DNA from 2 places in the Kitasatospora sp. NPDC114501 genome. Region 2 is predicted to be linked to the other one. Evidence: riboswitches for the same ligand, from Rfam matches in the RefSeq annotation. Region 2 holds a riboswitch; the other holds the start of a gene.
The links. A riboswitch is a leader RNA that binds a small molecule or an ion and turns the genes downstream of it on or off. The one in region 2 is predicted to bind glycine.
Positions count from the first base shown of each region.

Region 1 (6,774 bases), on a different contig from region 2:
GGGCGGCGACCATCGAGCCGATCGCCGACGGCAGCAGCATGATGCCGGCGTGCAGCACGGTGGCGGTGAAGCCGTAGTGGGCCAGCTTCTCCGGGGTCTGGGCGAAGTTGCTGATGACCATGAAGGAGCCGTACATGCCGAAGCCGATGAGCAGGCCGGCCATGTTGGTGAAGGCGACGGCCGGACGGGCCATCATCTTCATGTCCACCAGCGGGTGCGCGACCTTGGTCTCGATAATCCCCCAGACGAGGGCGACCACGGCGGCGACGGCGAACAGGCCGAGCGTCTTGTTGGAGGTCCAGCCCCAGTGGTTGCCCTGGCTGACCGCGACCAGCAGTGCGGAGAGCCAGCCGGCCAGGGTGATCGCGCCCAGCGGGTCGGCGCCGCCCTCCTTGTCGGTGACCGGGTCGGTCGGGACGCGGAAGGCGACCAGGGCGAGCGCGAGCAGGCCGAAGAGCAGGCCCATCCAGAAGATCGACTTGTAGGCCCAGTGCTCCAGCAGGAGGCCGGTGGCGACCAGGCCGAGGCCGGAGCCGACGCCCATCGAGGCGCTGATGGCGGCGACACCGCCGGTCACCTTCTGCCTGGGCAGCTCGTCACGGACGATGCTGATCGCCAGCGGCAGGACGCCACCGCCTGCGCCCTGGAGGACGCGGGCGACGACCAGCCAGGTGAAGGAGTGGGTGCTGACCGCCAGCGCCGAACCGGCGACCAGGCCGGCCAGCGAGATCAGCAGCATCGGCTTGCGGCCCCGGAGGTCGCCGAAGCGACCCAGGAGAGGAGTCAGCACGGCTGCGGAGAGCAGGTTGGCGGTCATCAGCCAGGTGATGCTGGACGCGGAGACGTTCAGTTCCCTGGCCAGCGAGGGCAGGATCGGGACGACCGCGGTCTGCACCACGCTGAACGACAGCATCGCCAGGATGAGGGCCGGCAGGACCCGGGAGCTGCTCTGCTTCTCGGCCGCGGTGGTGGGCTGTGGTGCCTCACTCACGGTTGCTTCCTCTCGTACATAGTGAATGAACTGAAGTAACCATGCAGGGTGATACTTCAGAGTGTCAAATATCGAGTGGTTAAGCTTTGGCAAAGAGGAACGGTCGGGTACGCGCCAAGGGGCCCCGGACGGTGTCCGGGGCCCCTTGGCGCGGGGGGCTGTCAGACGAGCGGCCGTAGCGGGGCCGGGCGGGACGAGGCCGCGGCCGGGGTCGAGTCGGTCGGCGAGCCGGGAGCGTGGCCGGCGGTGGTGTCGTGGACCTCGACGTGCTCGCGGCGGAGTTCCTCCCGGACCACCTCCTCGGTGGTGTACCGCTCGACGATCAGGCGGACCCGCTCGATGGGGGCGAGGTGCTTGCGGACCACCGCGCGTTCCTCACGGAGGGTGACCTCCTCGACGGCCTCGGCGATGTCCTTCTCGGTGAGCGCGGCGCGTTCGGCTTCGCTGACCGGCATCCGTTCGACCCGGACGCGCTCGCGGACCACCGGGACGCGGCGCTCGACCTGTTCGGTCGTCACGTACTTGCGCAGCTTCGCGGTGCCGAGGGTGTGCCACTCGGTGGTGATCTCCAACCGCTCCTCGCGGCAGGTGATCTCGACCGGGCCGCTGGGGGCGGAGCCGGCGCTCGCGGTGGTGGTCGTGGTCGTGGTGGGGGTGGTCGCCGCCGGGGCGGGCGCGGAGGCCGGCTGCGACTGCGGCCTCGGTTCCGCGGCCGGCGCGACGGGCGGGGTGGTGGTGTGCGGGGTGGTGGTGGTCGACGGGGTGCTGAGGGTCCGCATGTCGGCCTCCGGGGCGGTCCTGGCGGTGTCGGCGGCGGCGGCGGTGAGGGTCGGGGCGGTGGGGCCGGGCGCGGCGGCGGTGGGGACCGGGGTCCTGGCCGGGGCCGGCTCGGGGGAGCGCTCGGGGGTGTGGAAGGTGAGCGGCTTGGCCGGCGCCGCCGCGGCCGTGGTGGTGGCGGCGGCCGCCGTGGTGCCGAAGTCGAGGTCGGGCTGCTTGGCGCGGCTGCCGTTCTCGCCGTTCGGACGGCCGTCCATCGGGGTGTCGAGCCCGTAGTAGCGGTAGAGCTGGAGCTCCTGGGCGGGGGACAGGTGCTGGCCGACGCCGAAGTCCGGCGACTCCTTCACCAACGACTTGTCGTACGGCACCCGGAGTTCCTCGCCGGAGAACTCGCTCGTGGTCAGCGGGACGAAGGCGTCCCGGCCGAAGATGCCGGTCCGGACCGCGGCCCACTCCGGCCGGCCGGTGGCGTCGTCCAGGTAGACCTCGTCGACCGTGCCGATCTTGTCTCCGTTGCGGTCGACGGCCTTGTGACCGATGAGGTCCCGTGGGTCGATGTCGGTCTGCACTCTTTCCTCCCGTGCGCTGAGCCTGCGGAAGTCCCGCAGAAAGGCGGCCGGAGCACCCGTTCCGGTCGCCACTTCACACCAAAAGCCATGAATCGGACGGTCGCGACCGGGGTGCGCCCGGACGGGCGGCGCGCTGGACCGTCCGGGGGACGCGCGTAGACCTCGAGTGACCTGACGCACCCGTGATCGGGGGCCCTCCCGCTGGTACCCTGGGCGGCGACCGCAGAGCCCGCTCGGGAGAGTCTCCGACACGAAAACCGCTGGTCGGGGCGCCGAAGGAGCAACTCCTCCCCGGAATCTCTCAGGCATCCGTACCGTGTGGGGTAGGTCACTCTGGAAAGCAGGGCAGGAGCGTCGGCATGGGAGCCGGCGATCACCTCCCTCACCGACGGTGCAAGCCGGCGGGGCGCCCACAGCGCTCCGTGCGGGTGAAGCTCTCAGGTCCCGATGACAGAGGGGGAGGCCTGTCGGGTCCGCCCGCCCCGGTTCGTCCGCTGTGCGCAGTGGTGTCGACCGGCCGGCGTGCGTACCCCCGCCGGTCCGTGACCAGGAGGCCTCGACCACCATGAACGCCCAGCCGAACGCGGGACGCCCCACCAGCGCCTCGACCCTCACCGAGCTTGAGCTGGCCAGCCCCTTCGAGAACCGCCACATCGGCCCCGACGCCGCCGCGCAGGAGAAGATGCTGGCGTCCGTCGGCTACGGCTCGCTGGACGAGCTCGCGGCCACCGCGGTGCCCGAGGCGATCCGTTCCATCACCGCCCTGGACCTGCCCGCGGGCCGGACCGAGGCCCAGGTCCTCGCCGAGCTGCGCGAGCTGGCCGGCCGCAACCAGGTGCTCCAGCCGATGATCGGCCTGGGCTACTACGGCACCTTCACCCCGCCGGTGATCCTGCGCAACGTCATGGAGAACCCGGCCTGGTACACCGCCTACACCCCGTACCAGCCGGAGATCTCGCAGGGCCGGCTGGAGGCGCTGCTCAACTTCCAGACCGTGGTCTCCGACCTGACCGGTCTGCCGACCTCCGGCTCCTCGCTGCTGGACGAGGGCACCGCGGCCGCCGAGGCGATGTCGCTGGCCCGCCGCGTCACCAAGGTCAAGGGCGGTGTCTTCCTGGTCGACGCCGAGACCCTGCCGCAGACCGTCGCGGTGATCAACACCCGCGCGGTGCCGACCGGCGTCGAGGTCGTCGTCGCCGACCTGTCCGAGGGCATCCCGGCCGAGATCGCCGAGCGCGGCGTCTTCGGCGTGCTGCTCCAGTACCCCGGCGCCACCGGTGTGGTCCGCGACCTCACCCCGGTGATCGAGCAGGCGCACGGCCTGGGCGCGGTCGTCGCGGTCGCCGCCGACCTGCTCGCGCTGACCCTGCTCAAGTCCCCGGGCTCGCTGGGCGCCGACATCGCCTGCGGCACCTCGCAGCGCTTCGGCGTGCCGATGGGCTTCGGCGGCCCGCACGCCGGCTACCTGTCGGTGCGCGCCGAGTACGCCCGCTCGCTGCCCGGCCGCCTGGTCGGCGTCTCCGTCGACGCCGACGGCAACCGCGCCTACCGCCTGGCGCTGCAGACCCGCGAGCAGCACATCCGCCGCGAGAAGGCCACCAGCAACATCTGCACCGCCCAGGTGCTGCTCGCCGTGATGGCCTCGATGTACGCCGTCTACCACGGCCCGGACGGCCTGGCCGACATCGCCCGCCGCACCCACCGCTACGCCGCCGCCCTCGCCGAGGGCCTGCGGGCCGGCGGTGTCGAGCTGCTGCACGGCGAGTTCTTCGACACCGTCACCGCCGTCGTCCCGGGCCGTGCCGCCGAGATCGCCGCCGCCGCCCGCGCCAACGGCATCAACCTGTACCAGGACGGCGAGGACCGGATCTCCGTCTCCACCGACGAGACCACCACCCGCGAGCACCTGGCCGGTGTCTGGGCCGCGTTCGGCGTCCCCGCCGTCGAGGTCGCCGAGGCGGCCGACGCGCTGCCCGCCGCGCTGCTGCGCGAGGACGAGTACCTGACCCACCCGGTCTTCCACAGCCACCGCTCGGAGACCGCCATGCTGCGCTACCTGCGCCGCCTGTCGGACCGGGACTACGCGCTGGACCGCGGCATGATCCCGCTGGGCTCCTGCACCATGAAGCTCAACGCGACCACCGAGATGGAGGCGGTGACCTGGCCGGAGTTCGGCCAGCTGCACCCCTTCGCGCCGATCGACCAGGCCCAGGGCTACCTGACCCTGATCCGCCAGCTGGAGCAGCAGCTGGTCGAGGTGACCGGCTACGACGCCGTGTCGATCCAGCCGAACGCGGGCTCGCAGGGCGAGCTGGCCGGTCTGCTGGCCGTGCGCGCCTACCACCACGCCAACGGCGACACCCAGCGCGACGTCTGCCTGATCCCGTCCTCGGCGCACGGCACCAACGCGGCCTCCGCGGTGATGGCCGGCATGCGCGTGGTCGTGGTGAAGACCCTGGTCGACGGCGACGTGGACGTCGACGACCTGAAGGCCAAGATCGAGCAGCACCGCGACAACCTCGCCGTGCTGATGGTCACCTACCCGTCCACCCACGGCGTGTACGAGACCCAGATCACCGACATCTGCGCCCTGGTGCACGAGGCCGGCGGCCAGGTGTACGTGGACGGCGCCAACCTGAACGCCCTGGTCGGCCTCGCCAAGCCGGGCAAGTTCGGCGCGGACGTCTCGCACCTGAACCTGCACAAGACCTTCTGCATCCCGCACGGCGGTGGCGGCCCGGGCGTCGGCCCGGTCGCGGTGCGCGCCCACCTGGCGCCGTACCTGCCGAACCACCCGCTGCAGGAGGAGGCCGGCCCGGCCACCGGCGTCGGCCCGATCTCGGCCGCGCCGTGGGGTTCGGCGGCCATCCTGCCGATCTCCTGGGCGTACGTCCGGCTGATGGGCGGCGAGGGCCTCAAGCGCGCGACCCAGGTCGCGGTGCTGAACGCCAACTACATCGCCAAGCGGCTGGCGCCGCACTTCCCGGTGCTCTACACCGGCCCGGGCGGGCTGGTCGCGCACGAGTGCATCATCGACCTGCGCCCGCTGACCAAGGAGACGGGCGTGACGGTGGACGACATCGCCAAGCGCCTGATCGACTACGGCTTCCACGCGCCGACGATGTCGTTCCCGGTGGCCGGCACGCTGATGATCGAGCCGACGGAGTCCGAGGACCTGCACGAGATCGACCGGTTCTGCGACGCGATGATCACCATCCGGGCCGAGATCGACAAGGTCGGCTCGGGCGAGTGGGTGGCCGACGACAACCCGCTGCGCAACGCCCCGCACACCGCCGCCGCGCTGGCCGGCGACTGGGCGCACGGCTACTCGCGGCAGGAGGCGGTCTTCCCGGCGGGTGTGAACCCGGCCGACAAGTACTGGCCGCCGGTGAGCCGGATCGACGGCGCGTACGGCGACCGCAACCTGGTCTGCTCCTGCCCGCCGCTGGACGAGTACGGCGTCTGACCGGACCGGCCCACGAGGGGCCGGGTCGGACGGCAGGGCCCCGGCGGAGTTTCCGCCGGGGCCCTGCCCGTTGCGCCGGTCGAGTCGGCGGCTGCCCCGCCGTACGGACGGACCGGGTGGTCAGGCCGCGTGGGCGACGGGGCGGCGCGGGGCGATCACCCGGCCGTCGGGCAGCAGTTCTCCGGTGTCCTCGAACAGGACGACGCCGTTGCAGAGCAGGCTCCAGCCCTGCTCCGGGTGGCGGGCCACCGACGCGGCCGCCTCGCGGTCCTCGGACTCGGCCGACGGGCACTCAGGACGGTGCTGGCACATACGCGTACCCTCGCTTCGCTCTGCGATCCTCCCCGTGGTGCGGTCGCCGGAGGTCGTACCGTCCGGAACCGCCGCGGTGGTCGGATCCTGTCCGCACGCCGGCCAGGTGTGGACCGGCGTTCAAGTGGGTAGGACAGGTGGTCCTTCCACGCTGGTTCCCAGTGTCGGCATCCTGGGACCCGCGCGCAGGGATTTCGTGACATGCGCCACAACTCCCGGGCAGAGATCACCCGTTCAGGTGGGGCCGACGGGAAAAGACGCACCGGTGGGTCAGCCGGGGCATGGCCCGGTGGGGCCATGCGGGATGGCCCCATCGGGTGGTCGCCGTTCGGGTGAGGGTCTTCGGGGCGGGCCGGGCGGCTGCGCGGGTGCGAAGGGCCGCCGGGCGGGCGCGGTCGAGGACCGCCGGGCGGGTGGGCCCGGCGGCCCCCGGGGTCGTCGGTGGGTGTCAGGAGGAGCCGAGCAGCAGCGGCCGGGCGAGTGGGGCACGGACGAGCAGCGGCAGCAACTCGGCGGCCGGGTAGGCGCGGTGGGCCGTGACGCCGAGGGGGGCCGGGGCCAGTGGGATCAGCAGGTCGGCGGCCGGGTCGGCGTCGGGGCTGTGCAGCCACAGCGCCGTGGCGTACTGGCCGGGGAAGGTCAGCAGCCGGGGCTGCCGG
Region 1 is NZ_JBVKDS010000017.1:219,279-226,052, reverse strand. It holds gene ACZ7RU_RS29655 (MFS transporter) at 1-991, opposite strand, end outside; gene ACZ7RU_RS29650 (PRC and DUF2382 domain-containing protein) at 1,153-2,337, opposite strand; glycine riboswitch at 2,562-2,664, shown strand; glycine riboswitch at 2,666-2,798, shown strand; gene gcvP (aminomethyl-transferring glycine dehydrogenase) at 2,903-5,803, shown strand; gene ACZ7RU_RS29640 (DUF5999 family protein) at 5,924-6,115, opposite strand; gene ACZ7RU_RS29635 (hypothetical protein) at 6,564-6,774, opposite strand, start outside.
Region 1: it holds a riboswitch for glycine, as region 2 does, so the genes downstream of both, gcvP (aminomethyl-transferring glycine dehydrogenase) here and gcvT (glycine cleavage system aminomethyltransferase GcvT) in region 2, are expected to answer to the same signal.

Region 2 (6,774 bases):
TCCCAGCTCATGCCGCCCCAGTCGCCGAACGGCAGACCGCCGAGGTCGGCGTCCAGCAGGTCCTGGTTGAGGGCGTCCGGATCCAGTCCGAACAGCGACTCGATCGGCTTGGCCAGCACGGCGAGCAGGATCAGCAGGATCACCACGACGCCGCCGACGACGGCGGCCTTGTCCCGCTTGAAGCGGGTCCAGGCGATCTGGCCGAGGGAGCGGCCCTCGATCTTCTTGGCCGGGCTTGCGGCGGCGGGTGCCTCCGGATCGTTGCCGGCGGTGGTCACGGATGCGGTCATGGTCAGTAGGTCCCCTCGCCGACGGTGGCCGGCCCACGGGTGCCGGTCGCCGGCTTCGGCGGTGCGGCTGCGGACGTGCGGAAGTGCTTAGGAGGAGCGGGTGCTGACGGCAGTGCTTCGTGCACAGGCACTGCCACCACGCGGGATTGGGCGTCGCGTGGCCGGGCTGTCGGCGTGCGCGCTCACCTTTGTGGGGTTCCAGCACGCGCGGTGCGTTGCGCAGAACTCTCTGCCATCCGAACTGGCTTGCGCCAGCCCTGACAACCGACAGATGCCCAACTGTGATCTGCGCGCATGCACCTCCCCGATCTTCGGCATATACCTCTTCACATGGCTGTAACTGCCATGTCAAGATGACCGGGCCGCACATCCGGAAATTCGTCCGGAAAGCAACGAAGCCGACTTGACGGACAATCAAGTCGGCTTCGGGGAATGGGTTCCGGGAATCAGCGCCCGGGGTAGCCGGGCCACGGCCGCTGCGGCGCCTGCTGCTGCCAGCCCGGCGCCGGCGGCTGGGTGCCGTACGCGTAGCCCGGCATCGACTGCCCTGGGTACGGCGGCGGGGGCACCGGCGGGTACGGGCCGGTCTGCGGGCGGCCGGACTCCCGGTCGAAGAACGGCCGGGCGTTGGCGCGCATCCACAGCGCCACCGGGTCGTACTCGTCCGACATCGCCACCGTGGACACCGCGAGCCCCTCCGGGGCCACCGCGATCGCGCGCTGCATCAGCGCCCGCACCGCCTCCACCGCCGGCGGCGAGCTCTCGTACAGGTCGAGGCCGATCGCCAGGTACGGCTCCCCCACCGCGGGCTGCACCCAGGCCCGGCGCAGCGCCCGTACCGCGCGCACCTCGCCGGCCTGCCGCTCCAGCAGCGCGAAGAACGGCTGGGCGTTGAGCTGCGGCTCGCTCAGCTTCAACGGCCCGGCCGGCAGCCGGTCCAGGCCCGCGGCGACCCGCCGCAGGTCCGCCCACGGCACCCCGACGCCCCCGCCGGGCGCGTGCGGGTTGAGCCACAGGCCCCAGCGGGTGCGGTACAGCGAGGCCGCGATCTCCCGGCCGGAGATGACCTCGTGGGCCCGCGCCCAGCCGGAGGAGGTCAGTTGTTCGGGCGAGGTGACGGCCGGCGCGTAGCCGTGGCCGCTGATCTCCATGTTCCCGTACTGCGCGTCCGGGCTGCCCGGCGTGCCGTGCCACAGCAGCATCCAGACCTGGCCGTCCGCCAGCGCGTGCAGCAGCCGCTCGTACGCGTCGTAGCGCTCCGGCGCGACATCGCGCAGGGCGCGCTCCAACGCGCCGGGATCAGCTCCCGGGCGCCCGGCGGCCGGTGCCTGGCCCCAGGCCCCCGGCACACCGCCCGCTCCCGTTCCCGCACTCATGCGCCCACCTCGCCGCGCCTCTTTCCCTCAACCCGCCGGCCCGTCGGCCGTCTGCACGCACCCTATGGCGCGGCACCGGCCACCGCCACGGCGACGTGCCTCTGATACGAACCCGCTCACGCCCGCGTGTAGAAGGGCAGTACCCGGGTGAGCAGCCACTCGACCACCGGGTCGTCGGCGAGGTCGAGCAGTACGAGGTGGACGCCGCCGGGCAGCGGCGCGGTTCCCAGCGCTCGGCCGAGCGCGTCGTTCACCGCGGCGGGATCGGCCGGTGCCGCCGGGTCCAACTGGACGCCCACGAACATCACGGTCGGCTCGCCCTCGATGCTGGCCAGTGCCCTGCGGGCGGTCAGCACCCCCGGCAGCGCCGAGAGTTCGGCCCGGCAGGCGGCCAGGAAGTGCTCCGGGTCCTCCCCCGGCACCGGCTCGCGCAGCGCCACCCGCCCGCCGGTCGGCGCCTGGGCGTCGTCGGCGCCGTCCCAGCGGTCCCCGCAGGGGCCGCGGCGCAGCTCGGCGACGCCCTGCGGCGGGACCGGCAGGCCCACCGCCGCTTCCGGGTTCACCGCGATGCCCACGCCCAGCGGCAGCCCGCGGGCGAACTCCCACACCGGCGCGATCGCGAAGGCCATCCCGGGCGCCTGCTGGAGGAACACCTCCTGCGAGGAGAACACCGGTACGTACGGGTCGCCGCCCAGCTCGATCGTCGGCAGGTCCAGCGACTGCCCCTGCGGGTCGCCCCCGGCCGGCAGCGGCACCCACACCTGGCTGCGCGCCAGCACCTCGATCACCCGCGGCGTCGCGCCCGGGTCGCCCAGGGCCGCGGTCAGCACCTGCTCCAGCTCGTTGGCCGGCCAGGAGCCGCCCGCCGGCGCCTCCTCCGGTCCGCCCCACCCCTGCTGCTGCTCCACCGGGTACCCCATGCGCCGCCGATTCCGCCCTCTGCCGTTCGGCCGCCCTCTGCTGCGCCGACGCGCAGCAGTCTAGAGGCGCGCGGGGGCGGGGTCAGGACTCGTGTTCGGGTCCCGCGCGGTGTGACCGGGTCCCCCCTCCCCTCGTCGTCCGGGACGTGCCATGATGTGCGCGTCCGACGGCATGCGCCGCGGGCCCCCAACAACTCCACACCGGCCGCTCGAACCCGCGCGGGAGAGCCCGGAGTGCCGTCAGGCACAGCCGGCGCCGAAGGAGCAAGTCCTCCCCGGAATCTCTCAGGCACCCCTACCGCACGGGTTAGGCACATCTGGAAAGCGGCGCCCGGCCCTGTCGTGCGCCCACCCACGGTGCAAGCCGCCATGCTGTCCCCCAAGCTGGAAACAGCTGCGGGCAGGTGGGCGGTGAAGCTCTCAGGTTCGACGACAGATGGGGAGACCCACGCCGCCGCATGCCCGCGCGCAGGGTCGGCCCCCGAGCGGGTCCGGTCCGGCGCGCGCACCCCTGAGTGCCCCGACCGAGGAGTTCCTGGCCATGTCGTCCCTCCGCCTGACCGCGCTCGACGCGCTGCACCGCGCCCTCGGCGCGACCATGACCGACTTCGCCGGCTGGGACATGCCGCTGCGCTACGGCAGCGAGCGCGAGGAGCACCTCGCGGTCCGCACCAAGGCCGGTCTGTTCGACCTCTCGCACATGGGCGAGATCACCGTCACCGGCCCGCAGGCGGGCGAGATGCTGGACCACGCGCTGGTCGGCTTCGTCTCCGCGCTGGGCGTGCTGCGCGCCCGCTACACCATGATCTGCGCCGAGGACGGCGGCATCCTGGACGACCTGATCGTCTACCGCCTGCGCGAGGACGCCTTCCTGGTCGTCGCCAACGCCTCCAACGCCCAGCTGGTCCTCGACGAGCTGATCGCCCGCGCCAAGGGCTTCGACGCCGTCGTCACCGACGACCGCGACACCTACGCGCTGATCGCCGTCCAGGGCCCGGAGGCCACCGGCATCCTGGCGAAGACCACCGACGCCGACCTGCCCGGCCTGAAGTACTACGCGATCCTCCCGGCCCAGGTGGCCGGCCGCGACGTGCTGCTCGCCCGTACCGGCTACACCGGCGAGGACGGCTTCGAGATCTTCTGCCACCCGGTCGACGCCGAGCCGGTCTGGCAGGCGCTGACCGCCGCGGGCGAGGGCCACGGCCTGGTCCCGTGCGGCCTGTCCTGCCGCGACACGCTGCGCCTGGAGGCCGGCATGCCGCTGTACGGGCACGAGCTGTCCACCGACCTCACCCCGTTCGACGCCGGCCTGGGCCGGGTCGTCCGCTTCGACAAGACCACCAACGAGGGCGCCTTCATCGGCCGCAAGGCGCTGGAGCAGGCCGCCGCCGCGGCCGAGACCAACCCGCCGAAGGTGCTGGTCGGCCTGGTCTCCGAGGGCAAGCGGGTGCCGCGCGCCGAGTACACCGTGGTCTCCACCGACGGCGAGCCGATCGGCCGGATCACCTCGGGCGCGCCGTCCCCGACCCTGGGCCGGCCGATCGCGATGGCCTACGTCGACGCCGCCCACGCCGCCCCCGGCACCACCGTCGCGGTGGACGTGCGCGGCCGGCACGAGCCCGTCCAGGTCGTGGCGCTGCCGTTCTACAAGCGCGCCCGCTGAGCCCCGCCGGGCCCCCGGTTTTCCCCATACACGCACGTCGCGGCCGTCCGCGCGGCGGCCCGCTTCGTCGTACCCGCTTCCCATCCTGGAGAATGACGCCATGAGCAACCCCCAGCACCTGCAGTACACCAAGGAGCACGAGTGGCTGACCGCCGCGGACGCGGAGGGTGTCTCCACGGTCGGCATCACCGCGCACGCCGCCGACGCGCTCGGTGACATCGTCTACGTGCAGCTCCCCGAGGTCGGTGAGACCGTGACCGCCGGCGAGACCTGCGGCGAGCTGGAGTCCACCAAGTCGGTCAGCGACCTGTACTCCCCGGTGACCGGCGAGGTCACCGAGGTCAACCAGGACGTCCTGGACGACAACGCCCTGGTCAACAGCGCCCCGTTCGAGGGCGGCTGGCTGTTCAAGGTGCGCGTCGAGGCCACCGACGAGCTGCTCAGCGCCGACGAGTACGACGCGCTCACCAACCCCCAGGGCTGATCCCCCGCCAGGGGCGGTCGCGCGGCGGCCGCCCCGCCCCGGCCCCTTTCCCTCCTCCTCCCGGGAAGACCACACCATGACGGTTCTCAACCAGTCCCTGCACGCCCTCGACCCGGAGATCGCCGCCGCGGTCGACGCCGAGCTGCACCGCCAGCAGACCACCCTGGAGATGATCGCCTCCGAGAACTTCGCCCCGGTGGCGGTCATGGAGGCCCAGGGCTCGGTGCTCACCAACAAGTACGCGGAGGGCTACCCCGGCCGCCGCTACTACGGCGGCTGCGAGCACGTCGACGTGGTCGAGCAGATCGCGATCGACCGCATCAAGGAGCTGTTCGGCGCCGAGCACGCCAACGTCCAGCCGCACTCGGGCGCGCAGGCCAACGCCGCCGCGATGTTCGCGCTGATCCAGCCGGGCGACACCATCCTGGGCCTGTCGCTGGCCCACGGCGGTCACCTGACCCACGGCATGAAGATCAACTTCTCCGGCAAGCTCTACAACGTGGCCGCGTACCACGTGGACGAGAAGACCGGCCAGGTCGACATGGCCGAGGTCGAGCGCCTCGCCAAGGAGCACCAGCCGAAGCTGATCATCGCCGGCTGGTCGGCCTACCCCCGCCAGCTCGACTTCGCCGCGTTCCGCCGGATCGCCGACGAGGTCGGCGCGCTGCTCATGGTGGACATGGCGCACTTCGCCGGCCTGGTGGCCGCCGGGCTGCACCCGAACCCGGTGCCCTACGCGGACGTGGTCACCACCACCACCCACAAGACCCTGGGCGGCCCGCGCGGCGGCGTCATCCTGTCCAAGGCCGAGTTCGCCAAGAAGATCAACTCCGCGGTCTTCCCCGGCCAGCAGGGCGGCCCGCTGGAGCACGTGATCGCCGGCAAGGCGGTCGCCTTCAAGGTCGCGGCCTCGGAGGAGTTCAAGGAGCGCCAGCAGCGCACCCTGGACGGTGCCCGCATCCTCGCCGAGCGCCTGCTCCAGGCCGACGTGGCCGAGGCCGGCGCGTCCGTGCTCTCCGGCGGCACCGACGTCCACCTGGTCCTGGTCGACCTGCGCAACAGCCAGCTCGACGGCCAGCAGGCCGAGGACCGGCTGCACGAGGTCGGCATCACCGTCAACCGCAACGCGATCCCGAACGACCCGCGCCCGCCGATGGTCACCTCGGGCCTGCGCATCGGCACCCCGGCCCTGGCCACCCGCGGCTTCCAGGCCGAGGACTTCCGCGAGGTCGCCGACATCATCGCCGAGGCGCTCAAGCCCGCCTTCGACGAGACCGTCGCCGACGCCCTGAAGGCCCGGGTCACCGCCCTGGCCGAGAAGTACCCGCTGTACCCGAACCTCTGATCACTCCGGTGATCGTTCGGGCGGGGTGACCGGCCTCACCCCTCCGGCGTACCAGGCACCCCGGGGCACCGCGCACACTGGACTGTGCGCGCGGTGCCCCGTCCCGTGTCGGCCCCTCCCTGCCCGCAAGTCCTTCCACGAGACCAGACAAGGACGTCCCCCGTGGCCATCAGCGTCTTCGACCTCTTCTCCATCGGCATCGGCCCCTCGAGCTCCCACACCGTGGGCCCGATGCGCGCCGCCCGGATGTTCGCCCGCCGACTGCGCTCCGAAGGCCTGCTGGACCGGGTGACGGGCGTGCGCGCGGAGCTGTACGGCTCGCTCGGCGCCACCGGCCACGGCCACGGGACCCCGAAGGCCGTCCTGCTGGGCCTGGAGGGCAACTCGCCCCGCACCGTCGACGTCGACCAGGCCGACAAGGACGTCGAGCGGATCCTCGCCGAGAAGCGGCTCAGCCTGCTCGGCGAGCGCCTCGTCGACTTCGACCCGGACTCCCAGCTGGTCCTGCACCGCCGCCGCTCGCTGCCGTACCACGCCAACGGGATGACCCTGTGGGCGTACGCGGCGGACGGCTCGGCCCTGCTGGAGAAGACCTACTACTCGGTCGGCGGCGGCTTCGTGGTGGACGAGGACGCGATCGGCGCGGACCGGGTCAAGCCCGACGACACCGTGCTGAAGTACCCGTTCCGTACCGGC
Region 2 is NZ_JBVKDS010000002.1:508,146-514,919, reverse strand. It holds gene ACZ7RU_RS05745 (ABC transporter permease) at 1-290, opposite strand, end outside; gene ACZ7RU_RS05740 (enhanced serine sensitivity protein SseB C-terminal domain-containing protein) at 737-1,666, opposite strand; gene ACZ7RU_RS05735 (enhanced serine sensitivity protein SseB C-terminal domain-containing protein) at 1,783-2,586, opposite strand; glycine riboswitch at 2,797-2,897, shown strand; gene gcvT (glycine cleavage system aminomethyltransferase GcvT) at 3,128-4,249, shown strand; gene gcvH (glycine cleavage system protein GcvH) at 4,350-4,733, shown strand; gene glyA (serine hydroxymethyltransferase) at 4,810-6,078, shown strand; gene ACZ7RU_RS05715 (L-serine ammonia-lyase) at 6,241-6,774, shown strand, end outside.